One region of the Bacillus seohaeanensis genome, then DNA from elsewhere that is predicted to be linked to it. Evidence: riboswitches for the same ligand, from Rfam matches in the RefSeq annotation. Region 1 holds a riboswitch; each other region holds the start of a gene.
What was found. Region 1 has a riboswitch for cyclic di-GMP ahead of ACFSUL_RS13820 (DUF5667 domain-containing protein). Riboswitches for the same ligand answer to the same signal wherever they lie in the genome.
Positions count from the first base shown of each region.

Region 1 (7,954 bases):
TGTTGGAAATCGAAAGTTAATGCAAAATCATCAAGTGGAGATGGAAGGTTTTGAAGAAGAGTTAGTTGATTATGAAACAAATGGTAAAACAGCCATGTTAATCGCCATTGATGGTAAGTATCGTGGAATTGTTGCGGTTGCAGACACTATTAAAGAAACAGCACCTGAAGCTATTAAGCAATTAAAAGAATTGGGAATTGAAGTTATCATGTTAACTGGGGATAACGAAAGAACGGCACATGCTATTGCCAAACAAGTAGGAATTGATCAAGTGATTGCCCAAGTATTACCTGAAGAGAAATCAGATAAAGTAAAAGAAATTCAGTCGCAAGGTAAAAAGGTAGCAATGGTTGGTGATGGTGTGAATGATGCACCTGCATTAGTTACTGCAGATATTGGGATTGCGATTGGAACTGGAACCGAAGTGGCAATTGAAGCGGCTGACGTGACGATTCTTGGTGGCGAACTATTGCTTATACCGAAAGCAATTAAAATCAGTCATGCAACTATTCGAAATATCCGTCAAAATCTTTTCTGGGCCTTTGGATACAATACAGCAGGAATTCCAATTGCAGCAATTGGATTACTTGCGCCCTGGATTGCTGGTGCAGCCATGGCATTGAGTTCAGTTAGTGTTGTTTCTAATTCACTTCGCTTAAAACGAGCAAAATTATAAAAACATGATTTTAAAGGAGGTGAAAGATCATGGAAAAAACATTAAGCGTTCAAGGTATGTCATGCGGTCATTGCAAAATGTCAGTTGAAGGTGCATTAAAAAATTTAGATGGCGTTTCAGCAGCTGAAGTTAATTTAGAAGCGGGTAAAGTGGACGTCACCTATGATGACACAAAAGTTACTTTTGATGCTATGAAAGAAGCTATTGAAGACCAAGGTTATGATGTTGAGGCTTAATAAAGGAAAATTCACCTTTGAGGGTGTGTCACTGTGCAAGTCACGTGCACACTCTCTAGGATTTAAGCTTCGGGCCTATCAAAGTAAAAAATATTAATGAAATAAGGGATATATTAAATATAGATATCTAGTATTACATAACTTGCTCTTTTGGAGAGCAAGTATATTTTTAACCATTTAATATACCTAACCGGGGTATAGTAATATATTGAGGGGGTCAAATGAAATTAAGGTATTAAAAAAGGGAGGGGGAATTAAGTTGGAGAACAATGCTAACAAAATTAAAATCGCCGTAAATGGAGGAATTGGATTTGGAGCAAAACTCAACTCAAAACAACTTCTTACGATCTCAAAATATATGAACGAAGATGATGAGCTTGAGTTAACTACATTCCAACAACTCTATATAGAAATCACGGAAGATAGAAAAGAAGAAATCCTAGAAGAATTCCAAAGTGTTGGATTAGCGTGTTATCCAGTAGGAAATTTCGTAAAGAGTTTAAAAACCTGTAACTTTTGTAAAGGGGAAGAAAGAGAAGGTATGCCGGTAGCCAAAGAGGTAAATCGTCGTGTAGCAGGAAAACCCGTGCCTTTTACCCTAAAGATTGCTTATACAGGTTGCCCTATTGGTTGTGGGGAGCCGATGTTAAGTGACATCGGTATTATGAAGTTTAAAGATCATTTTAATTTATATGTTGGAGGAAAAGCAAAAGGGAAAGATGCTGAGGTCAGTTCCTTGCTGAAGGAGAATCTAGCACCAGAAGAATTATATGATGCAGTAGAAAAGATTATAGATGTATATTCACTGATGGGGAAAAAGCGGGAGACATTCTATAAATTTGTGAAACGAATAGGTAGAAATCAATTAATAGATTAATATAAAATTCTCAGTTTTGTTGTTGTATTTTTATCAAGTGATTTAAGAAACCTAGCAACCTTGCCTTTCACGGAAACAAAAAGTGTTAGCTCGACATTTAAAGAGTTAGTCAAAATTAATTATTAAATAGGAGGAAACAAATTTATGTCAACACGTACTCAGGCGATTGCGCAACCTGACCCAAAGCGTTGGAAGGCACTTGCTTTGTTATGCTTTGCGAATTTCCTTGTTATGATGGATACCGCAATTATACAGGTTGCTTTGCCGTCCATCAAATCTGCATTAGGCTATACGGAGGCAAATTTACAATGGGTTATGAATGCCTTTCTTATTTTGTTTGGTGGGCTGCTGCTATTGGGAGGAAGATTGTCCGATTTGTTCGGCCACCGACGCATTTTTATGTTGGGGGTTTCAATCTTAACAGTATCTTCTTTATTCGCAGGCCTAGCGTGGAACCAAATGGCACTTAACATAGCAAGAGCAATCCAAGGTGCTGGTTCAGCTTTGATTGCCCCAGCCGCACTTTCAATTATTATGCTTTTATTTAAGTCTAATAAGAAGGAAATGGGTAAGGCACTTGCATTCTGGGGTCTGTCTGGGGCAGCAGGGGGTTCCATTGGTATAGTTTTTGGAGGTGTCTTTACACAGTTACTCAGCTGGAGATGGACCCTATTATTCTATGTTCCTGTTGGTATTCTCGTTTTGATATTGGCCCCAAAGCTCCTCCAAAAAGGTATGAGAAAAATGGGGCGTATTGATTACGCAGGCGCTATTTCCGTTACAGCAGCATTGATACTGATTGTTTACGGCATCGTAACCGCAGAACAACATGGTTGGCAAACGCTTTTTACTATATTACCTTTAGCTATTGGATCCGTTTTGTTCATCATCTTTATCCTTATTCAAGTTTTTAGAAATGAACCACTCGTGCCGCTTAGCATCTTTAAGACCACAAACTTGGCAGCGGGTAATGTTTCGCTTATCTTGTTATCAGCATCTTGGTTTCCGCTTATTTATTTCCTTATTCTATATCTACAACAGGTATTGGAATATGAACCTTTCATGGCTGCAATGGGCATGTTACCGGCACCGGTGCTGATGGCCATTTTCATGATTTTACTCGCTGAAAAACTAATGGCGAAAATGGGTATGAAGGTTACTATGTTCATTGGATTTATTATACTTGGCTTTTCGGCACTCTTGTTTGCCGGGAATACTGTTGATGGAAATTATTGGAGTGATGTGTTTATTGCTCTATTACTGGCCGCTCTCGGCAATGCCCTTGCCTATCTACCTGCAACCACGGCAGCTGTATCGGAGGCTAAATCAGAAGAGTCTGGTCTTGCATCTGGTTTATATAACACGACGTATCAAGTTGGATCGGCTGTTGGTTTGGCGATCATGGTTTCCGTTGCAGCAGCAACTGCCACTAGTATATCAGGGGAGCCGATAGTTGCTCTAAACGAGGGATATCAACAAGCATTCTTCTGGTGTGGTATAGTGGCTTTTGTAGGTGCTATAGTGGCGTTATTATTTGTCCGTACACCGAGGCAAAGAGAAACGAATGGTTAAATGAATTAATTTAAGTAATAGTCTATTGTGTAAATCAATACCCAAGAAAAATATGCTGGAGATTATTATAGTACTATCTAAAAATAGGTAAAGACAATTTTACAACTATAATATTTTGCAAAACAGGCAGAAATTTCAGTTTTTCTGCCTGTTTTAATTCTTAAAATTAAGTAGGATTTTCCATCTGATTTGTAAATGATTTCACTTAAACTCCCTCAGATAGATTCGATTTACTCGTAAATGCTTGCTTATTTGCAGGGTTTTAAGCTGCTTGTAAGAACAATAACGGATGAATGGAATGAGCATTGATAACTAATGCTATTGGATGCAAGAGTTGAAGATCAATAAGTGAATCTGCAGCTCGTTTTCTTATTGTACTAATGTAAGCAGAAAAATTGAATAAGAAACAATAGGAGTGAAGAATAGTAGTGTGGATACTTATCTTGGGACCGAGAACCTGAAGTATTATTTTGGCAAAAAATAATAGTATTCATTCTTTGATTTTTAATGTATATTTATTTTAGATTATGATGAACGAAAAAATTGAGTTATCGTTCCTCATTTGAAAAGGGCAAATCTACCGAAAGATAGAGACGCAAAGTCACAGATCTAAGGTGTCTTAACTAGGATGGCTGGGCTACCAAATGAAGAATGGAGAAAAGCCTCAAGTTTAATAGAGTTAATTCAAGATTCTTCCTTTACAAAAAATGTTTTGGAGGGATATTTTTTATGTCAAAAAAGTATATTTCATGTAACAAAAACGTCCGCAATGTTCTTGTTACAAGTGTTGTTGCTGCGGTTTTCACTTTTTCTTTAGGAACTGGACAGGCTTTTGCGAATAATGATGAGACACAAACAGATTCTCAAATAGAAGAAACAGTTCCACAAGACCAAACAAAAGATACAACAACTGATTCAACAGTTCAGCCATCAAATCAAGAAGGTGAAACAATCGATTCAATAACCGAAGATGGAGAAACTGAAAGTACAGATGAAGAGGTTACAGAAGAACAACCAACAGAAGAATTAATGGAAGAAGAGACGGAAGAAAATTCGGAAATGGAAGAGGATACGCCTTCACTTCTACCTGGTGACTTCTTTTACTTCGCGAAAAAACTAATGGAAAATGTTCAGCTTGCTTTAACATTCGATGAAGTAAAAGAGGCTGAATTGTTTATTTCTTTTGCTGAAGAAAGGATTAAAGAAGCAGAAGCGTTACTTGCTCAAGGTGAGGAAGAGTTGGCAAACGAAGTGCTTCAACAGGCTATTGAACAACAAGAATTAGCATTAGCAAAGTACGAAGAGTCTTCTTCCGAGACGGATCCTGCTACTGAAGAATCAACAGAAGTAGTTAGTGGTGATATTGCACAAGAACAGACCCCAGCTGATACAATCCGTGCTGAATTTGAGGAAAAATTTGCTGCAAACATTCTTGCTTTACAAGCAGCTCTCGAAAAGGTTGAGAATCCTACGGCGAAAGAAGCTCTTCAAAAAAATATTGTCAAAGCACAAGAAAAGTTTGAAGAGAAGGTTAATAAAAAGTTAGCCAAACTAGAAAAGAAAGAGCAAAAGGCTGATAAGAAACGTGCTGAACTCGAAGCAAAATTAGCATCTGGTAAAATGGATGAAGAAGAATACAACGAAGAACTGACGGAACTTGACAAAGAGTTAGCAGAAGAAAAAACAGAAGTCGTTAAAGAAATCAATGAGGAAGCTGATGAAGCTGTAGAAGATGTTCTTGAAAAAGTAAACGATAAAGATAAAAACGAAGGCAAGAAAGAAAATGAGTCTGTAAAGAAACAAGAAGAAGCACGTAAACAGGCTGAAGAAAAACAGCATGAGGCTGCAATGAAACAAGAGGAAGCACGTGAAAAGGCTGAAGAAAAACAGCGTGAGGCTGCAATGAAACAAGAGGAAGCACGTAAAAAAGCTGAAGAAAAACAGCGCGAAGAGTCGCAACAACGTGCTGAAAAAGAACGTGAAAAAGTGAAGAAGCAAGAAGAGAAAGCAAAGGAACAAGCCAAGAAAGCCGAAGAAAAACAGCGTGAAGAATCCAAACAACGTGCTGAAAAAGAGCGTAAAGCTAAAGAGAAAAATAAAGACGAAGAGTAACATCGAGAAAGAGTAGGGAGTCAGAACCTACTCTTTTTGTTTTGTCTAAATTGAAGAATTATTTGTTCGATTATCTTCCTTTTTTCCTATAATTGAAAAATAAATTCGGATAATAAATTGTTTATTACTAACACTCTCTTTAAGAATACAATTTATAAATCCTTTCCATACCAAAAATACACACATCTGTTTATTCCCTAAGCAAAAAGGAAAACCTTAGAACAAAAGGGAGTGAACCGATGGATACACTATTATTCTTTATGTATATGGTAGCTTATCTAGCCCTCTTTACTTGGGGCATATTCTTAGCCAAAAACAACCGTTGGCTCACGGCATCCAATGTAGTGTTGCTCGTAGTAGCCGGATTACTATATGATAACGCAATTGTCGCAGTTGGTCGCTATATTGGAGAAGGAAGCATCCTCAAAAATTTAAACATCGCTAGGTTTTGGGTCCATGCCTTTTTTACGCCATTACTCGTGCTCTTTGCTTGGAACACACTAAAACGAGCTGATATAAAATGGGCACAGAAAAATTGGGTGAAATATGGGTCGGTCTGCGTTTTCCTTTGCCTCGTTATTCTTGAACTATTCACTGAAACATTAGGACTAAAAGTCGAAGCAAAATGGGAATACGGTGTATTAAGCTACGACAGCATCGAAAAAGCAACAAGTCCACCAATTATGGTAATAATCGTTACAGCAGTTCTTCTCCTCACGTCATTAATAATATGGTGGAAACAAAAATGGATTTGGTTTTTCATTGGAACACTCATGATGACAATTGGTAGTGCGGTTCCGATCCCAGTGAAGAGTGGTGCAGTTGTAAACGGATTTGAATTGGTGTTGATTATTTCACTTATGGCAACGAAATATTTTCAAAATCAGCTGGATAGGTAAACTAGGATCTTCTTATCAAGTTTTATATTTTTAATATAAGAAGATTGCCGTTATCTGGCTGATGAAGAACTTCTTTAAAACGAAAACAGCGCCTTCCCTAAATCCAAGCTATAGGGAACCTCATCCTCAAAATTCTCCTCACTAATCTCCATCTCGCGTAACTCTTCAAAATAAAGCTGATCAAACTTTTTATTCAAAATGCCGTAAAAATAGGCAATTGGTTTTTTGATGGATTTTGATAATTTTAGCTTATTTATCATTTGTTTAAAGGAGTTGATGGCGATACCTAGGACTTGGTCTTTCTCGTTTTCGCGATTATTATGGTAAGCGGCTATTTTAGCCATTTTCCAATATTCTTCAATCGTTTTTGCCTCATCAAAAAAGCATTTCACTAGTTGACGAAAAGCTGGAGGGACTTCATCACTTGTAAAAGTGTGATCTAGCTCTTTGATGGTTGGTGATTTTTCAGTAGTAATAGCTGCTTGTTGCTTGTCATCATTTGTCACTATGTCCTTGATGTCATGTGAAACAGTAGTATCTAGAGAAATGTTATCAAGCTCGTTGTCCTTACGTTTTTTACTCATTTGATTTTTAGTTTTAAGAAGATTACTAGTTTTATGGTGGTTCAACTTTTCGTCAGTAGGTAGTTCATTTATAGGAAAACGATTAAAAATATAAAGATTACTAGACTGTGATCCGTTGTTTCTTTCTGTTTCATGAACCGTGAAGATACCTAATTTTTTTGCTTTACCAATCATTCTTTTAAAGCTGGAACGAGAGATACCGTTATCGTGATATTCTTCATGAATAGCTTTTAACACCGTGCCAATCTTCGCGTTGCAAACACCAGGAAATTTCGCAGAAAAGCGAACCAACCGTTTTAACCCCACTAATTCAGCTTTTGTAAACTCTTTTTTATACTCTACCATCCACATTTCCATATGATTATTAAATTCTTTTAAACTGGAAAACTGTGAATACTGTTTAAATGCTTCTATATCACCAGATTTTATATTCATCCTTTTGCACCACCCTTTCACTGCCTATATAGGGAGGGAAGAGTGAAAAGGACACCGTAGGAAGGACTTAGATGTGACAGAAATGTGAACGTTATGCTTAGCAATAGGAATAAGGCAAACTAGAGTACCAAATTAGAGATTTCTGTGTTTTAGACATCGAGGCCAGTTAACAAAAAAACCAATAGTAGTTTCAATACAGAATTTCCTACGGTAACTGCAAGAAAAAGGGTATGAGCGATAAAATGGGAAAAAGTTTATAAATTATGCCCAAATCAACAGGTAAAACGAAATATCCTTTATAATAGTTTTTTATAGTCTAAAAGCACTTGTGTGATATCTGTCACTACGTAAATAGTCCTATTAATCTATGATTGTATTATTAACATGTTCATAATACAATCTAGTAGCTTGCTAGTTCATCGCAAGTTCCATGGAGGAAATGGTGAAGCGTCATTCATCAGACGCTAGAATACAACAATCAGGGATTTAAACTCGGGGGAGGTGTAAACTTGATTACTATAACTATTGGTAAGGAATGGATCATTAATAGGAATATTCCTTGC
Region 1 is NZ_JBHUMF010000031.1:99,219-107,172, forward strand. Features, by position in the region: gene ACFSUL_RS13800 (heavy metal translocating P-type ATPase) at 1-676, shown strand, start outside; gene copZ (copper chaperone CopZ) at 706-912, shown strand; gene ACFSUL_RS13810 (nitrite reductase) at 1,172-1,789, shown strand; gene ACFSUL_RS13815 (MFS transporter) at 1,934-3,361, shown strand; cyclic di-GMP riboswitch class I at 3,922-4,006, shown strand; gene ACFSUL_RS13820 (DUF5667 domain-containing protein) at 4,091-5,473, shown strand; gene ACFSUL_RS13825 (hypothetical protein) at 5,713-6,372, shown strand; gene ACFSUL_RS13830 (hypothetical protein) at 6,447-7,391, opposite strand.

Region 2 (7,954 bases), on a different contig from region 1:
TTAGTTGGATACTAGGCTGAGTTTTTTCTGCTGGTTAGATATGTCGGGAGCTTTTTCTACAGATGCGTGTTCTTCGAGGGTTTCTATACGTTGCGAAAGGTAGTAATTCGCTACATTTACTCGTGCTAACTTACGGATCAATTCTTCATTTAATTTTTCCAAGCGATCAATTCTTTTTTCTATCAATGCTAGAGACAAGTTTTCACCTCCTAAAAAATACTTTTTCTTTGTTAGAAGATATTTTAAAATGGCAATTCTATTTTATCAGTTGATTTCTGTGGCTGAGCAGGTTTGCCATCAAGGAATTTAACTGATTCCGCAACTACTTCCGTCACATAGATTCGCTTTCCTTGTTCATTTTCATAGTTACGAGTTTGAAGTCGGCCAACTATTCCAATTACGGAGCCTTTTTTGCAATATTTCGCTGTGTTTTCAGCTGCTTTATTCCACAACGTGCAAAGAACAAAGTCCGCTTCAAATTGCCCTTGTTGATTACGAAATCTACGGGTCAATGCGATTGTAGCATTCAAAACTGATTTTCCATCTGGTGTTACTCTAGGTTCTGGATCTTTCGTTAACCTCCCCACCAATGTTACTTGATTAATCACTGAGCATCTGCCCTCCTTTCCTGTCTGACCCCATCTTACAAGCATTCCTTTATCCTGTAAAATGAAGGAAATTGTATTTTCACTGCTATTTCCTCTCGAATTCTCAAAATTCATCTAGGCGAATTTTCACTTTTTAAAACAAATCTTAATGAGGGAATATAAAATTAAACTTTTTTAAAGTTTTTTCCAATGAAGAAGAATAGTGAAATTACACCATTATGTATCCGTTTCTCTCTATGGTATAATTTTGGTAAAAGTGAAACTAATGGTAGGAGATGTTCGTTCATGAAAACATTCAAAGTTATCACTCTCCAAGTTGTCGAAAAAGAGGTACTGAAGGACATTAATATCGTGGACGGTTTAATTATTAACAAAGAAGACGATAAAAGAACATGGTTAATTGAGACATATGTTTCAAAAGAATACTATGATTACTTCCGGGAAGCTCAACAGGAAAAAGGCGATTTAGAAATACAAGTTGTTATTTCTCACCAAGCAAATGATCCAGCCGCATTCTTAACATCTATTCGGTGCATTAAGTTAATGGATGATAAAATGAGTATTTTGTTTGAAGGAAAGCTAAGAAAACAACGAAATGAGTATGCAGAACTCTTACTCGCTAACTTAATGCAAAAGGGCTATGCAGGGGAAGAACTCATGCAAGAATTTAAAAGTAAAATGAAATCCAAACCACAAATTCCCGCCTCATCAAAGTCTAGTTCGGAAGCAAAAAACATATAACAAGAACAGGACGTTCATTATATGGAACAACCTTAGAGAATGTGGTATACTAGTATAAAATTAATTCTAAGGTGCGTGACAGTCATGATTGGCGAGCGAGTAAAAAGGTTAAGACAAGAAAAGAAAATGTCCATGACGGAGCTTGCTGATAAAGCTGGAGTAGCTAAGTCGTATTTAAGCTCAATTGAACGAAGTCTTCAACAGAATCCTTCCATTCAGTTCCTTGAAAAAATTTCTGCTGCCCTCGGAGTTACAGTTGACTCCCTTTTACATGATGAAATTAAAGAAGAGCAGATGGATTATGAATGGATGAAGATTGTGGAAGAAGCAATGGATTCAGGCATTTCAAAAGATCAATTTCGTGAGTTCATTGAATTTAATAAATGGCGTCAAGGTCAAAAATAAAAGTCTTGCTAGGAAGCAAGACTTTTTAATTTTCTCTGTTTGGTTTTAGAGCTTTTACCGAGGTGTTCATTTGTAAAAACTCTCTAATTTCTCCCTGTTTTATTCCGACTTTCATTGCCTCCTTAATTAGTTGGATCCATTCTACATCTAATTCTTTCTTCCCCAAATCCCATTCCTCCTAAAATACGCTTCGTATTTCAGGCAATCCAGCCGTCATAGTTTACACAAGCTCATCCTTTTGAAGCATGTCTAAACCTTAGACCCGTGACTTTGCGTCCCTACTTTTCAACAGGTTTGCCTTTATCTGACATTATCTCTTTAGTCCCATCCTTATTATACTATCTAGCTATTTTTTTATATGTTGATTTTTGTCTATTCTGAAATTTTTTCCGGAAAATTTTTCTTTATATTTTGACAATTTAGGTTTTAATTTACGTATATTTTTATTATTAATTAAGGTAATGACATAATATTGTCGAAGGGTTAATACAGTCTCTTTTCTGCCTGTCTTTGATATGCTTCCAACTTTTTACTTAGAGGAATAATTCTCTTTGGATTTATCGTAGAGGAGTTATACAAAGGTGCACTGGTTAAGTCAAGTCCACATGAGGGGCAAATCCACTCTCCTAGTTCTGCACTACTATAGGATGGACGGGTACAGCGATCGCATGTTTTTTTATACATTTCAATACCTCTTTCCCTGATATAAATTTATTAGAAAAGGTTAGTAGTGATGAAAAATATATGCTGAAGGTCATTAAATTAGGCTCTTTTCTCATAGATTATTGTTTTTACTTATATAAATTCTTCCCGTTAATTTCTGCTACGCTCGGGGAGAAATAAAAGACTCTTAGAAACCGGAGGCGACTTTCTCAGCTCGTGAAGAAAACAGGAAAAATTCCCCCAAGGCACCCTTTTCCTTTTGAGAATTTTATCTTTTTTACAGCGAGCTAGACATACGTTTCCTCTGTGGGATTCTCACTTCCCTCTTTTCCCGCAAGAGTCAAATGCCCTCCGCTCCAATCAATTCAGTGGGTTAAACTTGGTTTGGAGTTAAAAAGCAGCAAATTTTACGAAAGCAGCCTTTAATTATTATCCTTTCGCAAGCTAAAATAATACTACAGAATCAATTGTTCTTTTAAAAGAACAATTGATTCTAGTATAAAGTAGCCACTGTTATTTAAAAAATGGCAAATTCCTTCATTTTTTCATTATAATGAACACTTTCTGTTCTATATCTTCAAAATCCTCATTCTTTCAGATAATTTCGTTTTTTATATAAAATATATTGTTCTTTATAATGTATAATAAGAAAAATTAGTATGATACGTTACAAAAAATACGACTAGTAAACCTCCCAAAAGAATGGGGATTTCCTAGTCATATAATCTTTATTGATAAAGGAGAAAAATTTTTGAGAAGTAGCATATTGAAAATAACCAGTTTGACATTATTCATTATAGGATTAATGTTAATTACCTATTCCATTTATCACATCATTTCGCAAAAACAACAGGAAGCACAGGCATTGAGTGAAGCAAAAGAGAAGCTTACAGATGAACATCTAAAAAAAAAAGAAATAATTCTGAGGTTATATATTCTTTTTCAAAAGGGGATGTTGTTGGAATTCTTGATATCCCTGCCCTTAATAAAGAACTTCCGATCATAGAAGGTACGGATGAAGAAGAGCTTGAAAAAGGAATTGGTCATTATTCCTCTACAAAACTTCCCAACCAAAGGGATCGAATCTTTTTAGCAGGTCATCGTGATACCGTTTTTAAGCACATCGGGGAGTTGCAAGAGGGAGATAAACTTATAATAGAGATGAAGGATGGCATATTTATCTATGAAATTTTTGAAACATTTATTGTTCATGAAACAAATATGTCCGTTTTACAATCCACTTCCCCTGATGAAGTTCTAACATTGTCCACTTGCTATCCATTTGACTATTTATCTAGTACAGAGGAGCGTTATATTATTAATGCACGGAGAATAGAATCACCTTAATCAGGTGCGCTTAGCATATTCAGAACGAACAGGATTGGGAGGATAAGAGTTTAAAGCTATATAGATGTCCCAATAGAAAATTACCCACAAAAGAATAACTTATCATTTCCTAACTATTAACAAAAACCCCTATTTTTTAGGGGCTTTAATGAACAATATCACTATAAAAAGGGTTGATATCTTGTGCGTTAATAAGCTCTTCTATGATATATTCAATATCCGCTTTGGAGTAATTTTGCAAGGGGAGCTCTTCATTAAAAACTTGATAGTACAAAATTTGTGCCAATTTGAAGTCTTTATCTAAAGGTAGATTTAGTTTTTTTTTGCCATTCCTTGGAGTTTATCAAGTAAAAATTTTGCTTCTACTTTACATGAATAGTCGTAATCCGTTCCAAGATCCTTTTGAAGAGAGTCTATTTCGTTCATTTGCTCTTCGGTTGGTGGCTCTGAAAGAATTTTTTCTATCGTTTCATTAATCTTAACTGCTAACTCTTCATGAAATTTGGGATCATTTTTTATCTGATCATCTAAATTGTTAAACCATGAAGCACTTTCATTTATATATGTACGCCAAAGTTGAACAAAGTTTTGTAATTCATACTTTTCTTCATCCCAACTAATCTTCGCCATATATTGTTCAAAAGCTGTTTTTATAGAACGGGTAATACTGATCTTCGTACCCGATGATAATTGATTAAACATGTATAAAAAGTACCCCCTAAAAAAATATACATAGTATTATAACTATATCATAATGGCCAGACGATATGTAGAGCTTCTATTGTAAAAAATATGGTAATTACTTTTACCATTACTATATCCTACCTTAAAAGATTTTACTTTAAAACGAAACTTTCTTCAAATTTTTTGTGAGTTATCACCGTAAAAGTATTTTTTAAAAAACAGAGACAGCTACTGCCATCTCTGTCAAAATTATTATTGATCTTTATTATCTTCGTCTTTCATATCTTTTGTATCTTCTAATGGTTCTTCATCTGGAGAATTCTCATCTTCTAATAACTCTCCATCACCATTGTTATTGTTATCACCGTTATTTCCATTGTTTTGGTCACCATTGTCACCGTTCAGGTCACCATCGTCACCGTTGTCAACGTTGTTTCCATTATTACCGTTGTCACCATTGTCGTTATTCAAATCCCCGCCGTCCTCTTCTAATGGTGCATCGTCCTCTGGAGGTGGCTCTTGGTCATCATTGGCATTACAGCCAACTAAAAGCATTGCAGCAAGTGCTGATCCACCCAAAATGGATAATAATTTTCTGCTCATGATGTATAACTCCTTTCAAACATATAAGTGTAAGTAAGACCGCTATTACTGGTCTCCCATTATCATTCCCAATTTTATTTTAAACTTACATTGATTTTGAAATTTAACAAGGAAAAAGGAACGGTTCTCTAAGGACTTATCTTAGAGAACCGTTCCTTTTATCCCGCATTAACGGTCAGGAAAACGCCACTGATTGAAGTTTCACTTTATTATTGTTTGTCACCTAGCGCAAACATCATTTCTAGTTCACAAGCGACCTCGCCATCTACCGTAGCAATTCCCTTTCCTTTTCCGATTGCTCCCTTAAAGCGAGTCATTTCAACTTCAAGACGAAGTTGGTCACCAGGTTTTACTTGACGCTTAAACCTACATTTATCAATCCCTGTAAAAAATGCTAACCGGCCACGATTTTCTTCCTTTTTCAGCATCGCCACTGCTCCAACTTGTGCGAGTGCCTCGACAATCAAAACACCTGGCATTACAGGATAATCAGGGAAGTGTCCATTAAAAAATTCTTCATTAGCCGTCACATTCTTAATTCCAACTGCCTTTTGGCCTTCTTCCACCTCTAAAATACGATCCACTAACAAAAAAGGATAACGATGTGGAATAATTTCTTTAATTTGATCAATAGTAAGCATATCACTAGTCCTCCTAAATATGTACGATATCCTTCTATTGTACCGAAATCGAGGATGATTTGAAATAGATGCTATTTTGAAGGGAAATCCATTACTGTGCTGACTGGCACCGAGAACTACAAGTATTACTTTACCAATTTAAAGCAGTGAGGGACGGACCTTTGAAGGTTTCCTTTAAAGGTCCGTCCCCCACTACACTAACGTATTAAAAAAACGCCCACTACTTGAGAGGGCGTCTAATATGCAAGGGTTATTTTTCTTTCATTACGATGTCGTAGATGTGTTGCCATGTTTCGAGTTTAAAGGTGTCTAAGAATTTTCCGTCCCCGATGACACTGAAACCGATGGCGGTGCCAAGAATTAAACTGACAGCAAGAAGTAGAATAAATAAAAGGACACGAAGCCAGATTGGAATGAGTCTTACACGTACCCAAGCCTGCGTTTGGGTTTCTTGTGTCATTTCCTCTTTCTGCTGTTTTACTTTCGCTTTATCTGCTTTAATGTCTTCCCTTGTTTTACCTTCTTGTAGTATATCTTTTCCTGTCATAGTTTCAAACCCCTTTAGCGTATCCCGTTCACAAGGCCCATCATTTGATCTGCCATCGAGATCGATTTTCCTTGAAATTGATATGAACGCTGAACATTCAGCATATCTGTCATTTCTTTTCCAATATCAACGTTAGAAGCTTCTAACATTCTTTGCGACAAGGAAATCCCATTTCGTGCCGCTCCTTGGATGTTTGTAATAATTTCAGCTTCGTTTACACCTAGATTTTGCATGTTCGCTGGTAATCCAATTAAATTCCCGCCGAACTGCTCCATAAACTGTGGCTTTTCTAATTGAACAATTCCAAGATCAAAGGTAGTTTCGGTTCCATTTCTATCACGAACCGTTACTTCCCCGTTACCTTCTAGATTGAACCTTTCCACATTCTCTGGAAATGTTATAAAATTATCGTTCTCATCTAACACAGGATGACCCGAACCATTAACAAGTAGCGCCTCGCCATTTCCTGTAGGACTAATATAGAAAGCCCCGTCACGAGTATAACGGACATCATTATTCTCGCCATCTTGGACAAGTACTTTAAAGAATTGTTTACTATTTGTCAATGCGAAGTCTAGTTCCCGATTGGTATTTTTTAGCGAACCTTGTGTTAAAATCATCTGAGCTTGACCAAGCTTCGCCCCAACACCTTGACGGATGCCGTTCGGTGTTAATCTCCCAATCTCTGCCTCTACGTTTCTCTGATTATTGAATTGCTGTACTAATAGTTCCGAAAAAGTAGCCTCTTTACGCTTATATCCATTCGTATCAGAGTTTGCTAGGTTGTTACCGATCATATCTATTTGTTTTTGCAATTGATTCATTGTATTCGTTGCAGTAATCATTGTCCTGTTCATCTTATTGGACTCCTTTATCCGTTAGTAAAATAGAGGTAATTAGCTTAGCCATTTACTCGTCCGATTTCGTTAGCGGCCTTTTCCATACTGCGATCATATGCTTGCAATACTTTTTGGTTAGCTTCAAAAGCTCTGTAAGCTGTCATCATATCTGTCATTGTCCTAGCAGCATCTACATTCGATCTTTCTAAAAACCCTTGACTTGTTCTAAAGGAAACACCCTCTATGTTATATGCACTTGGAAGTGGGTTATTGTTTTCAGATACAAATAAACCATCGCCTTGTTTTACAAGTGTATTAGGATTCCCAGCAAACCCGATTCCTAATGTTGCCACGTTCCTATCATTAACTAAAACCTGACCATCTTCATTTATCGTAAACTGATCACTAGGTAATTGGATTCTTTCATCACTATTATCTAAAACATATTGCCCATTTGCTGTTGTCAGAAAACCGCTGCCATCAACAGTAAAATTCCCGTTTCTCGTATAACGAGGTGTACCGTCTAAGCCTTCAATTGTAAAAAAGATAGAGCCAAGAGCGCCAGAGACTTCATCTACAGGCATGGAAAGGTTTGTTAATGCAACATCTGTCCCATTCCCAGTCTCTTTCAGATCGCCCTGTAAAAAGTTAGGCGTAGCTTCCTGCATATAAACTCCTGTATTAAGTGCTCCTATCTCACTATTAAAAGGAATATTTAGTTTCCTTTCTGTTGGAACTTCTGCTGAATCCAACCGCTGCAATAACATTTCTGGAAATGCTCGCATCGATGATTGGTCCGCTTTGAATCCAGGTGTGTTTGCATTAGCCATATTATTTGATAGCATTTCTGTTTTCCGTTGCTGTGCAAGCATTCCG
Region 2 is NZ_JBHUMF010000035.1:130,209-138,162, forward strand. Features, by position in the region: gene ACFSUL_RS20970 (hypothetical protein) at 1-198, opposite strand; gene ACFSUL_RS20975 (single-stranded DNA-binding protein) at 243-608, opposite strand; gene ACFSUL_RS20980 (YwpF-like family protein) at 894-1,349, shown strand; gene ACFSUL_RS20985 (helix-turn-helix domain-containing protein) at 1,434-1,754, shown strand; gene ACFSUL_RS20990 (anti-repressor SinI family protein) at 1,780-1,920, opposite strand; cyclic di-GMP riboswitch class I at 1,952-2,063, opposite strand; gene ACFSUL_RS20995 (class D sortase) at 3,348-3,764, shown strand; gene ACFSUL_RS21000 (hypothetical protein) at 4,077-4,466, opposite strand; gene ACFSUL_RS21005 (hypothetical protein) at 4,701-5,051, opposite strand; gene fabZ (3-hydroxyacyl-ACP dehydratase FabZ) at 5,261-5,692, opposite strand; gene ACFSUL_RS21015 (DNA-directed RNA polymerase subunit beta) at 5,943-6,239, opposite strand; gene ACFSUL_RS21020 (flagellar hook-basal body protein) at 6,254-7,096, opposite strand; gene ACFSUL_RS21025 (flagellar hook-basal body protein) at 7,141-7,954, opposite strand, start outside.
Region 2: it holds a riboswitch for cyclic di-GMP, as region 1 does, so the genes downstream of both, ACFSUL_RS20990 (anti-repressor SinI family protein) here and ACFSUL_RS13820 (DUF5667 domain-containing protein) in region 1, are expected to answer to the same signal.

Region 3 (7,954 bases), on a different contig from region 1:
TAAATTTCGTTATCATGTGTAATTTCAGCAATTTTAATGAGAGATTTATACAGATCTTTCACTTCTTCTAGATGTTTTTTATGTACATCAATGGAATAAACTTCAGACCCAATCTTAAATTTAATTTCGACATCTAAATCAACAGTTCCAGCTGTTTCTAGAAGTACGTTAGAGATGCGGTAGAGATGGTAATCAAAACGGCGAAGTGTTCTCTTTTTACTAGTAGCACTTGTCCCATCCAGATGAATCAATGCTTTGTTTGTAAAACAGTATTCGTCGGATTTTGATTTAATAAGAAAATAAATTTTTTCGCCATCTTCGTGCATAATGTAATCATCAGAATCAACCTTGTCATAATCTTGCGGCTTAATAACCGATCCAATATCACTTAAACCAAGTACATCTGCTGCTACTTTTCCAAACATATTTTCAAATCCTCTCTTAAAGTAAATTAATCACTTTTTACTCTATGGTAGCGTCAGTAAAATTATAACATATATTACTATTTATGAATGGTTTTATAAGAACGGAAATGAATGTGAATGATTTCACAAAAAACTCTTGTATTCTATAAAAGCTTGTTATATACTTAACACATAAAATAATTTGTGAACAATTTCACATGTTAATGTGAAGTAATTCACAATTAAAAAAGGGGTTTTCTCTTATGAAAATTATCGTTGTCGGATGTACACATGCAGGAACAGCTGCAGTTAAAAATATGGCTAGTTTATATAAAGATGCATCTATTACTGTTTATGAAAAAAATGATAATGTATCATTTTTATCTTGTGGTATTGCCCTATATGTTGGTGGAGTAGCACAAAACCCAAATGAATTATTTTATTCTTCACCAGAAGAGCTAGAATCTCTCGGAGTTACGATGAATATGAAGCATGAAGTATTAGAAATAGACACGGAACAAAAAAAGGTTATTGCAAGAGATATGACAACAGGAGAAGTAAAAGAGGATCATTATGATAAACTTGTCATGTCTACTGGTTCATGGCCTGTAATTCCTCCAATAGAAGGAATTAATTTGGAAAACATCCTTTTATGTAAAAACTTTCATCAAGCAAATACGATTATCGAAAAGGCAAAGAACGCAACAAACATCACGGTTATAGGTGCAGGATATATTGGCGTGGAACTTGTTGAAGCATTTGAATTAGATGGCAAGAATGTGACGTTGATAGATGGCGAAGATCGAATTTTAAACAAATACCTTGATAAAGAGTTTACAGATATAGTCGAGGAGGAATTTACACGCCGTAATATACAACTTGCCCTCAATCAGACAGTTACAAAATTTGAAGGGGAAAATGGTAATGTCTCAAGAGTAATGACAACGAAGGGGGAGCTTGAAACAGATCTCGTTATTCTTTGCGTAGGTTTTAAACCTAATACAGGACTTCTAAAAGGGAAAGTCGATATGCTAGATAACGGTGCTATTTTAGTAAATGAATACTTGCAAACAAGTGATAAGGATATATATGCTGCTGGAGATAGTTGTGCTGTTTCATATAATCCAACTGGAAAGCATATGTATATTCCATTAGCAACAAATGCAGTTAGAATGGGGACAATCGTTGCTCATAATATTATTGAACCGAAAGTAAGATATATGGGAACACAAGGAACCTCAGGTCTTCACATATATGATTACAATATGGCTTCCACAGGATTAACGGAAGTCACAGCAAAACAAGCAGGACTTGACTATAAAACGGTTGATATTATCGAAAATAACCGTCCAGAATTTATGCCTACTTTTGAACAAGTAAAGTTAAAGCTTGTTTTTGAGGAATCTACTAGAAGAATACTAGGAGCACAAATCATTTCAAAAGCAGATATGACGCAAACAATTAATACTTTATCTGTTTGTATTCAAAAAGAAATGACAGTAGAAGAATTAGGTTTTGTGGACTTCTTCTTTCAACCACACTTTAACAAACCATGGAACATCTTAAATGAAGCAGGACTTGCTGCGTTAACTCTCTAAATTCTTCAGAAAAGCTTTCTAATAAGGTGGACCTTATTAGAAAGCTTTTTTACATAAAAGTAAAAAAACGCTAAAATAGTAGTATAGCAATGAATTGGTGGTGATGAGTTGGATTGGAACAAAGTCACAAATCAACTAAAAGATAGAAAACCTCAAATTATTGACAGTGAAAGCTATGCCAAATTTGCTGTTCTTTTACCGCTTATCAAAGTGGAAAATGAACTTCATGTTTTATTTGAAGTAAGGGCAATGGAATTAAGAAGGCAACCGGGTGAAATCTGTTTTCCAGGTGGAAAAGTAGACAAAACCGATAAGAATGAAAAGGCTGCGGCTATTCGGGAGACAATGGAAGAACTGGGAATTACTGAACAAGAAATTCAGGATGTAACTCCGCTTGATTATGTCGTTTCTCCATTCGGAACAATCATCTATCCATACTTTGGAACAATTACAACAGAGCTAGACAATTTGAAACCTAATGATGCAGAGGTGGGAGAATTGTTTACTACACCGCTATCATATCTTCAAAAGGTTGAGCCGGATATATATAGCATTAAGTGCAAAATGGAACCAGAACAGAACTTTCCATTTCACGTTATTCCTGGAGGGGTCGATTACGAGTGGCAAGCCCGTAACATGGAAGAACACTTCTATTATTACGGAGATAAAGTCATTTGGGGGTTAACGGCAAGAATTCTTCATCACTTTTTGCAATTATTACAAAAGTTTGAACGGAATGACTAGATAGAGAAATAATTTTTGACAAAAACAGTGAAAGCTTGAGGATTTTCCGTAAAAAATGCTTTTTTCGCTAGGGAATACTGGCGGATAAAGCATTTTTTTATGGGGTTTTGTAGAAGTTATCTTGTTTGTTTTCTTGTAATGGAGGTATAAAATAATAAATAGAACGAGATAGAAGAAAGTCGAATTTACTACTAACTACTATAATAGATAGCTAATAAAAATATTTGAAAGGAGAAAAGAAAATGAAAATCCGTGCGAAATGCTGGAAAATGTTGTCGTTAGATGAAAAACTGTTTATTCTAAAAGCAATTTGTAACAAATCTTTTAACGTGTCGGTAAAATAACCCCTCCAATCCAATATAATAATCAAAGAGGTGGCGGAGTGCTGTCTCTTTTTTTGCTTTTACATGTTTACAATAGTCATAGAAAATAATTATTTTGTAGAAAGTCCTTGAATATATCGACGTATTTGTTGCTTTTCCATTCTTACGGTAATATGGAAAAATTTTAGTTCTATCTTTTCATTACATAACAATGTAATATAAGTTTCAGAGAGCGGCGAACGAAAATATACGACATAGATAAATAGAGTCATTACTTTCGCTCCTGTTTTTAAAAAAGGCAAAGTCGTTGAAAGACGATGACGCAAAGTCAACAGACCTAAGGTTTTTTACTATGGTGGCTGGGTTGCTGAAGAATGGAGAATGAAAACTCTATTATGAGTCGAATTCAAGATTCTTCCGATGCAATTAATTTTGTTTTGGAGGGATTTTTTTATGCACAAAAACAGTAATGTTGCAATAGATCGAGTGAAAAAAAGAGGGGAAAATAAAATGAAGAACATTTTTAAGAAAGCAGCAGTAAGTGTTGCAACGTTAGGATTGGTTGTTAGTGCTTTTGGAGCTACTAACTATGTAGAAGCAGCTGGACCAACAATTACTGGTGGATCACTATCAATGACACCATCAACAGTTGGAGTTGAAGCATTTTCAGCAGTGACTCTTGATGGAGCAACAAAATATTCCTATTCAAAAATAAATAACTTTACCGTTTCAGATTCAACTGGTTCAGGCTTAGGTTGGCATGTAAAGGTAAAAGCAGACCAATTTAAACTAGTTGGTGGTACAGATATAGATTCGAATAAACTCCCACTCCATTCTTTATCTCTTGAATCTCTAGCGACCGTAACTGCACAAGATACGGAGAGTATGGATCCTGCAGGAAATATAAACAAATTAAGTGGATTTATTGATAGCAGCGATGGTGTAGAAATTCTTTCGGCACCTGTTGACGAAGGAATGGGAACTTATGATGTGTCGTTTGCGGAGGAATCACTGAAATTAACACTTCTTCCTAAGCATGTGAAGGCTGGAACTTATGAGTCAACAATCACAGTTTCGATTACTTCTGGACCTTAATAATAAATAATTGCTATTTCCCCTGACTAAAATTAGTCGGGGCTTTTTTATATGGAAATTTGTAAAGTATTCGTATGTGAGAAAATGTTCTATGGAAGTTAACGTCAAGAGCAGGGAAACTGTAGTAGTGTGGCGGTATTAGTTGTTCAGAGGCTTGATCCAAGATACGTGAGCTTTTACCCTTTTATTTTGCACTTTTTCGGGCACTATAACGATGAGGTGTTAAATAATGAAAAAAGCTTCTTTCGTAAAAACATTTATTTATCTCATTACTATCATTTTACTCAGTTGTTTCGATTATTCTAATATTCGTGCACAAGAACCTCCCCTAACAATTGAACCAATTTATCCTGACAATCAACATAAAGCAACAAAAGGATACTTTGATTTATCCGTTAATCCGGGAGAGAAGTTGAACTTGAAAGTGAAAATTATAAATAATGAGGATAAGGATGTAACGGTGACAATCACTCCAGCTAATGCATTTACGAGTCCTACTGGTGGAATGATGTATGAGCAGGAGGCTGGCTCCGAGAATACGAGGCTATTGGATGATGCTGTGCGATTGGCGGAATATATTGATGTAAAAGGCAGTGTAACGGTTTCCCCTCATTCTGCTATAGAAGTTCCTATAGCGGTAAACACTCCAAAAGTGAAAGGGGAAAATGCTCTCGGTGGACTATTATTTACTATGCAAGGGGAGAAAACAGAAAAGGCGCAAGAGGTCGAAAAAGGAACAGCAAATTTTATTCTTAAAACTGAAACTGTATATGCAATTGCACTTCAATTAAATTTTCTAGAAGAGGTGCCATCCAATTATTTATTTGGCGAGAGTGGATTTCATGCAGACACCGCACAAGTGTATATAGAAATGCTTAATGATGCGAATAAAATCGAGGAGAATGTTAGTGGTAATTATACCGTAACCAATCAATCTGGTGAAGAATTGTTTAGTGGTCGATATGGTCCATTTAAAATGGCTCCCAATTCATGGATAAGATTCCCTATGCAATGGGGGCATGATACATTAGATGATGGTACTTACACTTTGACGATGGACGGAACCGCTGGAGATAGTAAGGTTACAACTTCGAAAACCTTCAAAATAGCTAATAAAGATGTAGAACAATATGTAGAAAAAAATGAAACAAAGCTTCCAACTGCTGCAACAGAATCAACAGTACCTACTTGGGTTTGGGTCGGAGGAGCAATCCTATTTGGATTAATAATGTTCTTTATTGGTAGGAGGAAAAAGTAAAAAAAGTTTAGAGATAGTTAAGAAAAAGAATCGCCTTTCATTCAAATATATGGAGTCTCCATATATTTAAATGAAAGGCGATTCTTTATATATCCAAACTATGAAACTTTTCTTTGATCTAAAATATTAGTAATTAACTTGTTCACTTTGATGGTAGAAGTAATAGCAACGATTAATAAGACGGCTACAACACTAATGACACCTTTCCAACCATATAATCCCAGAAATACGCCTCCGAGAGAACCAACGACACTAGACCCTGCATAATAAAATAGTAGATATAGGGAGGAAGCCTGTGCTTTTTCGCTTTTATCAGCTAATATTCCAACCCAGCCACTTGTAACAGAGTGAGCGCCAAAAAATCCGAAAGTGAATAAAGCAAGACCGAGAACCTTTATTACTAATGGCGTGAATAGAGTGAAAAGTGCTCCAGCTATCATCAACAGAATGCCGGATAAGATGACACTAGAGCGACGATTTTTATCCGCCAGCCTTCCCATCCACGCAGAACTAAAAGTACCTGTTAAATAAATAATAAAAAGAAACCCAACAAGCGTTTGACTTAGGTTATATGGCGGCTTCATTAGCGGAATAGCTACATAGTTGTATATTGTAACGAATGCTCCCATTAAAAGAAACCCATTCGAATATAGTAGAAAAAGAGAAGGATTTTGTAAACTCCTTACTACAGGTGAAAGTGTTCCTTTAATACGCAAGGTGCTTTTTGTAAAATGTTTTGATTTTGGGAGCATAACCCAAAACAAGATGCTAATAATTAAGCTCAGTATCCCTAAATAACCAATGGCTGTGTTCCAGGTGAAATAGTCAGATAACGCACCAACAATAACCCGCCCTGATAATCCTCCTAAGCTTGACCCACTAACATAAATTCCAATAACATATCCAATACTTTTTGGATGAAACTCTTCATTAATATAGGCCATAGCAATAGAAGGAAATCCTGCTAACATAGCACCTTGAAATGCTCGGATGATGATAAGGATAACTAAATTGTCGCAAAAAGTAACTGCGATGGAAAGTAAAGATGAGAAGAAAAGAGCAAACAACATGATTCGTTTACGGTCTAGACTATTAGATAAAAACGAGATGAAAAATAGAAATATTGCTAATGCACCAGTAGCGACTGACAAACTTAGACTGGCAGTCGCTGGAGATACTTGAAATTGATCAGCGATTACAGGGATAACTGGTTGCGTACTATAAAGGTCCGCAAACGTAACAAAACTACCTAAAAATAAAGCAATTAATGTTTGTTTAAATTGCTTTCCGTTTGGTGCAATAAAATCCATTACCATTCGACCTTTCATGGGTAAAGTTCAATAAAAATCATCGTTAACGGAACCTAATTTTATATAGTAAAGTTTAGCGTACGTAAGTGACAAAATACAATGGTCATGCATGAATCTTCATAATAAGTGGGAATTTAAGTAGGGATTTCCTATAATGGCAATGTAACGAGAATTTTGGCTTCGATGTATTTGTTAAAGTAAAAATAGATAAGAGTATGCCGATTCCCCTCACGGTTAGTCCGTACGTCAATAGGAATAGATTGTTAAAAAGTCAATAATTATAGCTAAATCTAATAATTTGCTTGTGAATTTACATTGGAGTAATATTTATCTCATGCTCAAGACGGGAAAAAGTGGTGTTGTACAGTAACTAAATTTAATAAAACTAAGTTTTAAAGGAGATAGGAAAATGAAAGCAGTCGTAGTAAAACAACCTGGGGGAGCAGAACAGTTACAGTTTCAGGATTTTCCTAAACCGACGTTGCAAGAAGGAGAATTATTAATAAAGGTGAAAGCCTCTGCGATCAATAGGTCAGATATTGTTACAAGAGAAGGGAAATCTGGCTATTTAAGCAATCCTATATTAGGGATTGAAGTGTCTGGCGAAGTAGTGGAAGTGGGACTAGGGGCGAATATCGAAGTAGGAACACGTGTAATGGGACTTGTTAATGGAGGAGGGTATGCTGAATACGTTGTAATGCCAGCTGACAGGGCAATAAAGGTTCCAGATAAACTTTCATTTGAAGAGGCTGCGGCTATTCCAGAAGTATTCTTAACAGCATATCAAACTTTGTTTTGGTTAGGAGAATTAACTGATCAAGATACTGTACTAATTCATGCTGGGGGGAGTGGTGTAGGTACTGCAGCTATCCAACTAGCCAAACAAATGACGGAAGCCAAAATCATTACTACAGCCGGTTCACAAGATAAGTTAGATTTCTGCCGCTCACTGGGAGCAGATATTTGCATTAATTATAAAGAACAATCATTCGAGGAAGAAGTTCTTAAAGCTACAAATAACCAAGGTGTAGACGTTATTCTCGATTTCATCGGTGCATCCTACTGGGAGAAAAACCTAAAGAGCATAAAAACAGATGGACGCTGGGTATTAATTGGTATTTTAGGTGGAACCCAAGTTGAAAAAGTGAACCTAATGGAACTTCTTTTAAAAAGAGTTCAATTAAAGGGTACTCTATTAACACCTCGAAGTGATGAGTATAAG
Region 3 is NZ_JBHUMF010000015.1:153,406-161,359, reverse strand. Features, by position in the region: gene ACFSUL_RS06870 (PH domain-containing protein) at 1-425, opposite strand, end outside; gene ACFSUL_RS06865 (FAD-dependent oxidoreductase) at 668-2,002, shown strand; gene ACFSUL_RS06860 (NUDIX hydrolase) at 2,111-2,746, shown strand; cyclic di-GMP riboswitch class I at 3,357-3,441, shown strand; gene ACFSUL_RS06855 (WxL domain-containing protein) at 3,523-4,164, shown strand; gene ACFSUL_RS06850 (DUF916 domain-containing protein) at 4,394-5,422, shown strand; gene ACFSUL_RS06845 (MFS transporter) at 5,521-6,732, opposite strand; gene ACFSUL_RS06840 (NAD(P)H-quinone oxidoreductase) at 7,142-7,954, shown strand, end outside.
Region 3: it holds a riboswitch for cyclic di-GMP, as region 1 does, so the genes downstream of both, ACFSUL_RS06855 (WxL domain-containing protein) here and ACFSUL_RS13820 (DUF5667 domain-containing protein) in region 1, are expected to answer to the same signal.

Region 4 (7,954 bases), 1.1 Mb from region 1:
CTGGACCACTGACAAGTGAAAGTTTAGCAAATAGATTAAGAGCATTAACGGGTGAGGATTATTTATATTTTTATGATGCTGCGGCACCGATTATTGAAAAAGATTCCATTAACTTAGACAAAGTTTATCTAAAGTCTCGTTATGATAAAGGGGAGGCTGCATATTTAAACTGCCCGATGACAAAAGAAGAATTTGATCGTTTTTATGAAGCGCTAATTGCAGCAGAAACCGTTCCGTTAAAAGAATTCGAAAAGGAAGTTTTTTTTTGAAGGGTGTATGCCAATAGAGGTAATGGGGAAACGTGGCAGAAAAACAATGTTATTTGGTCCGATGAAACCAGTTGGTTTAGAAGACCCTAAAACGGGAAAAAGACCGTATGCAGTAGTTCAATTACGCCAAGATGACGGTGCAGGGACACTTTATAATATTGTTGGATTTCAGACACATTTGAAATGGGGACCGCAAAAAGAAATAATTCGCATGATTCCAGGGTTAGAGAATGCTGAAATTGTTCGTTACGGTGTGATGCATCGCAACACTTTTATCAACTCACCTAAAGTATTAAAGTCAACTTATCAATTTAAAAAGCGAGAAAATCTATTCTTTGCAGGACAAATGACAGGTGTGGAAGGCTATGTTGAATCAGCAGCAAGCGGTTTAATAGCAGGGATAAATGCAGCGAGGCTAGCTTCTAAAGAAGAGCCAGTGGAACTTCCCCTTGAGACAGCGATGGGAAGTATGGCGAAATATATTACGACTGCAAACGAAAAAAACTTCCAACCGATGAACGCAAACTTTGGGTTGTTTCCAGAACTGGCTCAAAAAATAAGAGCAAAAAAAGAGCGTAATGAACAATATGCAACTAGAGCATTGGAGACAATTCAGAAATTTGTGAAAAATTTGTAAACTTTATTGCATAGGCTTCTAAGTTGTGTTACTATTTAGTAGCCCTTGTGAGGTGTTTAATATGAATGAGGAATTAAAGGCTTTATTACAATCATTTACAGAATACTTACAAATTGAGAAAAATTATTCTACATATACCATTGAACATTATCGTCATGATATTGAAGAGTTGTACGTATTTATGAAGGAACAAGGTTTGAATTCGCTAGAAGTGATCGAGTATTTTGATGCAAGGCTATTTCTGACCTCTTTGTATGAAAAGAAACTTTCACGGGCCTCGGTTTCAAGGAAAATATCAAGTCTAAGAAGTTTTTATCGATTTTTAAATCGTGAGAAGCTTGTTATGGCAAATCCATTTTCTTTTGTGGCTAAGCCAAAAAAAGAGCAAAAACTACCTCAGTTTTTTTACGAGGAAGAAATTGAGGCAATCCTTGTAGCTTGTGAAGGAGATAAGCCACTTCAAATTCGTAATCGAGCGTTATTTGAGCTTTTATATGCAACAGGTGTACGTGTTAGCGAATGTGCAAATGTTCAAATGAAAGATATCGATTTCTCTTTATCGACGGTACTAGTCAAAGGGAAAGGAAGTAAAGAGAGGTATATTCCATTTGGTAGTTTTGCACAAGATGCGTTGAAAGATTATCTCAATGAGAGCCGTCCAAAACTTCTTAAGGGTCATAATCATTCTAATGTATTTGTTAACCATAGGGGGGGACCGCTGACACCAAGAGGAATACGTCATATTCTGAACAAGATTATTGAGTCCGCATCGTTAACAGGGAAAATTCATCCGCATATGTTGAGACATACATTTGCAACGCATTTACTAAACAATGGTGCAGATTTACGAACCGTTCAAGAATTATTGGGTCATGCACACCTTTCATCTACACAGGTTTATACTCATGTAACAAAAGAACATTTACGAAAAACATATTTAGCACATCATCCTCGTGCTTAAATGTTGGAGGTATAATTATGGAACAGTTCCACGCAACAACAATTTTTGCAGTCCGGCATAACGGTGAGGTCGCTATGTCTGGAGATGGTCAAGTTACATTTGGAAATGCAGTTGTCATGAAGCATACAGCGAGAAAAGTGAGAAAGCTATTTAATGGGAAGGTACTTGCTGGCTTTGCAGGGTCTGTAGCTGATGCTTTTACACTTTTTGAGATGTTTGAGGGGAAACTTCAAGAATTCAATGGAAATTTACAGCGGGCATCTGTAGAATTAGCGAAACAATGGCGTAGTGATAAGGTTTTGAGAAAACTAGAAGCGATGTTAATTGTAATGGACAAAGATTATTTGCTGCTTGTTTCGGGGACGGGTGAAGTAATTGAACCAGATGACGGCATTCTAGCAATTGGTTCTGGTGGAAATTATGCGTTATCAGCAGGCAGGGCATTGAAACAACATGCTGGCGAATATATGTCAGCTAGTGAAATTGCAAAGGCGTCCCTTGATGTTGCTGCAGACATTTGTGTATATACGAACACGAATATTATTGTAGAAAGCTTATAATATTATTTTCACTAAGTACATTAACTGTTGTTAATATTTCGTTTAAATGGTATGTCTATAAATTCAATTGTTAGCTATAGTGGCTAGACAAAGGAGTGTGCCTTATAATGAATACGGATAATTTAACACCTAGACAAATTGTCGATCGATTAGATCAATATATTGTTGGTCAGAAAGAAGCGAAAAGGGCTGTAGCTGTGGCGTTGCGTAATAGGTATCGCCGTAGCCTGTTAAAAGAACAGCTTCGTGAAGAGGTTGTTCCGAAAAATATTTTAATGATGGGACCTACAGGTGTGGGGAAAACGGAAATTGCTAGAAGAATGGCAAAACTTGTGGGTGCACCATTCATTAAAGTGGAAGCAACAAAATTCACAGAAGTTGGCTATGTTGGTAGGGACGTAGAGTCAATGGTAAGAGATCTTGTAGAGACTTCTGTACGCCTTGTGAAAGAAGAGAAAATGCAGCATGTAAAAGAAAGAGCAGCTGAAAATGCTAATCGTAGACTTGTGGAGCTATTAGTGCCTTCAAAGAAAAAATCTAGTTCATATAAAAACCCATTTGAAATGATTTTCGGTGGAGAAGGGTCACAATCTGAAGAAAAAGATGATGAAAAGCAAGAAGAAATGTCATTGCGTGATAAACGGAGAACTATCAGCGACAAGTTGAAAAACGGTGAATTAGAACAAGAGGTAATAACGGTTGAAGTAGATGAACAGCAACCATCTATGTTTGATATGCTTCAAGGTTCTGGTATGGAACAAATGGGAATGAATATGCAAGATGCATTAAGTAACTTTATGCCAAAAAAGAAGAAAAAAAGAAAATTAAGGGTTAGTGAGGCTCGTATTGTATTAACTAACGAAGAAGCTCAAAAATTAATTGATATGGATGAGGTTACGCAAGAAGCTATTAGTCGTGCAGAGCAATCTGGAATAATATTTATTGATGAAATTGATAAGGTTGCCAGTAAAAGCTCCGGTCAGTCTTCTGCAGATGTATCAAGGGAAGGTGTTCAGCGCGATATTTTACCGATAGTAGAGGGTTCAACAGTAGTAACGAAATATGGGTCTGTGAAAACAGATTATATTTTGTTTATTGCCGCGGGAGCTTTTCATACTGCAAAGCCATCAGATTTAATTCCTGAATTACAAGGGCGCTTTCCGATTCGTGTAGAACTTCAAAAGTTGAATGTAGAAGATTTTGAACGTATTTTAATTGAACCGGATAATGCAATCATTAAGCAATATATTGCTTTAATGGAAACAGAAGGTATACAAATTGAATTTTCTGACGATGCTATTCATAGACTAGCAGAAATTGCCTATAATGTTAACCAAAGTACCGATAATATCGGAGCAAGAAGGCTCCATACAATTATGGAAAGGCTTTTAGAGGATCTTTCATTTGAAGCTCCAGATATAAACCTTGAAACTATACAAATTACTCCAAACTATGTGGATGACAAGCTTAGCGTTATAGCACAAGACAAAGACCTTAGTCAGTTTATCTTGTAGGTTTGGAGAAATAGTTAGTAGGGTAAATGAAGAGAGATTAAATAAACTATTAAGTAATAGACATATTTTAAACCTAGTAGGAGGAAATGATAATGAATTTATTACAGAAAACAAGAACAATTAATGCAATGCTGCAAAAGGCAGCAGGTAAGCCGGTGAATTTCAAAGAAATGTCAGAAACATTAAGCAAAGTAATTGAAGCGAACGTATTCGTTGTAAGTAGACGAGGCAAATTACTTGGATATGCAATTAATCAACAAATTGAAAATGAGCGTATGAAACAGATGCTTGAAGATCGTCAATTCCCTGAAGAATATACACAAAACCTTTTTAATATTCAAGAAACATCACCTAACTTGGATGTAGACAGTGAATACACAGCTTTTCCTGTTGAAAATAAAGAATTATTTAACAAAGGGTTAACTACGATTGTTCCAATTATCGGTGGAGGAGAACGTTTAGGTACACTAATTCTTGCACGTCTACAAGAAAGATTTGAAGACGATGATTTAATTCTTGGTGAGTATGGTGCAACAGTTGTAGGTATGGAAATCCTTCGTGAAAAAGCAGAAGAAATTGAAGTAGAGGCGCGTAGTAAAGCGGTAGTACAAATGGCGATTAGCTCCCTTTCTTACAGTGAATTGGAAGCAATTGAACATATTTTTGAAGAGTTGAATGGCAATGAAGGGTTGCTTGTAGCTTCCAAAATAGCTGACCGTGTAGGAATCACTAGATCTGTTATCGTAAATGCATTACGTAAATTAGAAAGTGCAGGGGTTATCGAATCTCGCTCATTAGGAATGAAAGGTACTTATATTAAAGTATTAAATAACAAATTCCTAGTTGAATTAGATAAACTAAGAACGAACTAAAATTAAAGCTGCAGGTAATTCGTGCGATTAGTGTTAAATGTAAATCTCATAGATAGAACAGTTGATGTTAGGAAAGAATACAATGACTTCTTAAAAAATGACTAATATTTATGGTAAAACAAAGCCGATTCTCCTATAATGGAAGAATCGGTTTTTGTCGTTTTATAGCGTATTTAGGAAAAGTGATATATAAATAATTGTCGAAAACCGTAATAAAAATAGTTATAAAGATAGCAAAATGAGGAAAAAGACCCAAATTAAATTGCTGTTTAGGCCTTGTCATATTGAGTTCAAATAGTAAAATGTATATATAGCTTTTTACGACGCTTTTCGACAATAGATAAGGGCAAACTCATTCGAAAGAAGAGGACGCAAAGCTACGGGCCTATCAAGTGTACTACTTTACGGCAGCCGGGTTACCAACAATATAGTCTAATATGTAGAATGTATGTTAGGTTACTGCTGGTAAAACGGTCTCGATGTAGGGGTCGCTTTTTTTTTGAGTGGAAATTGGTAAAACAAACCTGTAGAGCAATGAAATGTATGTTGTTAAAATAAGATTGTAACAATTATGTAATATTGTCGTATTTTTAACTGTAAAGACAACTGAAGCAATAGGTCTAAGGTTATGGTTTTTGCAAATTTTTCTCTTTTTTCGACAAAAAATTACTATTTTCTCCATAGACACACCAAGAAATTCACTTTAAAATGAAACCTGGCTTAAAATTAATGTCAAAATTGAAATATTAATGTCAAAATTATGGATAGAGGTGTCAATAATGAATTTATTTTCCAATACTATTTCTACATTGGAAAAAGGACTAGATTATTCCTCCCTTAATCAAAAGGTGATATCTCAAAATATAGCTAATGTTGATACACCTCACTACAAAGCAAAACAAGTAAGCTTTCAGTCAATGTTTCAACAATCACTTCATCAGCTAGATGCTAACCGTACTGATCCAAGACATATAAGCTTTAAACAACAGGGAACACACCCGGCTGTAACGGTAAAAAGTAATTATCAATATAATCATAACGGCAATGGAGTAGATCTTGATAAGGAAATGTCAGAGCTTGCAACAAATCAAATTTACTTTAATGCTTTGTCAGATCGGATTAATGGTAAATTCCAGTCATTGCAGTCTGTCATTAGAGGAGGGAAATAACAATGTCGATCTTTCATAGCATGAATAATACTGCATCTGCTTTAACGTCTCAGCGTTTGAGAATGGATGTTATCTCCTCTAATATGGCGAATGTTGATACAACAAGGGGAAAATACGTTGATGGCGTGTGGGAACCGTATCGCAGAAAGTCTGTTGTCTTTCAGCCGAAAGAAGGACAGTTTTCAACATTTCTTAACCAAGCAATGAATACGAAAAATAATCAACAAATTGGAAATGGTGTTAAAGTAACAGAAATTCAAGAGGATACGGAAACACCCTTTAAAATGGTCTATGATCCGGAGCATCCGGACGCAAATGAAGATGGGTACGTACAGTACCCGAATGTTGACCCATTACGGGAAATGGTAGACCTTATTTCTGCAACGAGGTCATACGAAGCAAACGTAACTGTTTTTAATGCAAATAAAGCAATGCTAATGAAGTCACTTGAAATTGGTAAATAAGGAGGGAAATAACTATCATGGCTATTCATAATATATCTTCTGCCTTAACCTCTCCGGTAAGTCCGTTGAATACAAAAAATAATATGAAACCTGCTGAAACCCAGCAAAGCTTTGCAGATTTTTTGAAAAAGTCAATTGATCAAGTAAATAGCTCACAAATTCAATCTGATAGATTAACAGAAAAACTTGCTAGAGGAGAAGACGTAGACTTGCACCAAGTAATGATTGCTTCTCAAAAATCAAGTATCATGTTACAGACTACGATGGAAGTTCGAAATAAAGTAGTCGAAGCGTACCAAGAAATAATGAGAATGCCTATGTAATTTTATAGCTGAAAGAACTGGCTGTATTAACCGGGGGATTGTAATGAACGAAACGATAAAAAAATATCAAACACAAATGAAGACGTTTTGGTCTAGCAGATCAAAAAAACAAAAAGTAATAATGGGGATATCTGTTCTTGCGGTGATCATTGCGGTCACTGCTGCTAGTTTTTTTGCTACTAGAACCACTCTAGTTCCGTTGTATAGCAATCTATCTCCTTCAGAAACCGGAACAATTAAAGAGAATCTTGATGGTAGAGGGATACAATCAGAAATAACCGACGGTGGTAGCACTATAAATGTTCCGAAAGAACAGGTAGATACGTTAAAAGTAGAATTGGCTGCAGAAGGCATTCCGAAGTCAGGTAGCATCGACTACTCATTTTTTAGTGAGAATGCTGGTTTTGGGATGACGGACAATGAATTTAATGTATTAAAACTTGATGCAATGCAGTCAGAACTTGCTGACTTAATTAAAGGAGTCGATGGAGTTCAAGATGCCAAGGTAATGATCAATTTACCTGAAAAGGAAATTTTTCTTAATGATCAAGCGCAAGAAGCTTCAGCGAGCATTGTGCTTAATACAAAACCGGGAATGGACTTTGATCCAAAGCAAATAAAATCATTGTATCATTTGGTATCAAAAAGTGTTCCAAATCTTCCTACTGATAATATCGTCATCATGAACCAATATTTTGAGTATTTTGATTTAGAAAATCAAAATAATTCATTTGCAGGCGATTTTACACAGCAAATGAGTATAAAGAAAGAAATCGAACGAGATTTACAACGTCAAGTGCAAAACATGTTAGGGACGTTAATCGGTTTTAATAAAGTCGTTGTTTCCGTTAGCACAGATATTGACTTCACACAAGAAAACAGGGAAGAAAATCTTGTTGAGCCTGTTGATGAAGAAAATATGGAAGGAATAGCTGTTAGTGCTCAGCGAATCACGGAAACATATACGGGTGAAGGCGCTGGTGCTATGGGAACTCCTGGTGCTGGGGATGAAGACGTAACAAACACGGGTGAAACCTATCAAGAAGGTACCGAATCTAATGGTGATTATGAACGAGTAGAAGAAACAATCAATAACGAAGTAAATAGAATAAAAAAAGAAATCGTAGAAAGTCCATATAAAGTTAGGGATATTGGAATTCAAGTAATGGTAGAACCACCTGATCC
Region 4 is NZ_JBHUMF010000031.1:1,187,366-1,195,319, reverse strand. Features, by position in the region: partial or broken gene trmFO (FADH(2)-oxidizing methylenetetrahydrofolate--tRNA-(uracil(54)-C(5))-methyltransferase TrmFO) at 1-906, shown strand, start outside; gene xerC (tyrosine recombinase XerC) at 968-1,867, shown strand; gene hslV (ATP-dependent protease subunit HslV) at 1,885-2,427, shown strand; gene hslU (HslU--HslV peptidase ATPase subunit) at 2,535-3,941, shown strand; gene codY (GTP-sensing pleiotropic transcriptional regulator CodY) at 4,034-4,813, shown strand; cyclic di-GMP riboswitch class I at 5,149-5,237, shown strand; gene flgB (flagellar basal body rod protein FlgB) at 5,593-5,982, shown strand; gene flgC (flagellar basal body rod protein FlgC) at 5,985-6,446, shown strand; gene fliE (flagellar hook-basal body complex protein FliE) at 6,464-6,769, shown strand; gene fliF (flagellar basal-body MS-ring/collar protein FliF) at 6,813-7,954, shown strand, end outside.
Region 4: it holds a riboswitch for cyclic di-GMP, as region 1 does, so the genes downstream of both, flgB (flagellar basal body rod protein FlgB) here and ACFSUL_RS13820 (DUF5667 domain-containing protein) in region 1, are expected to answer to the same signal.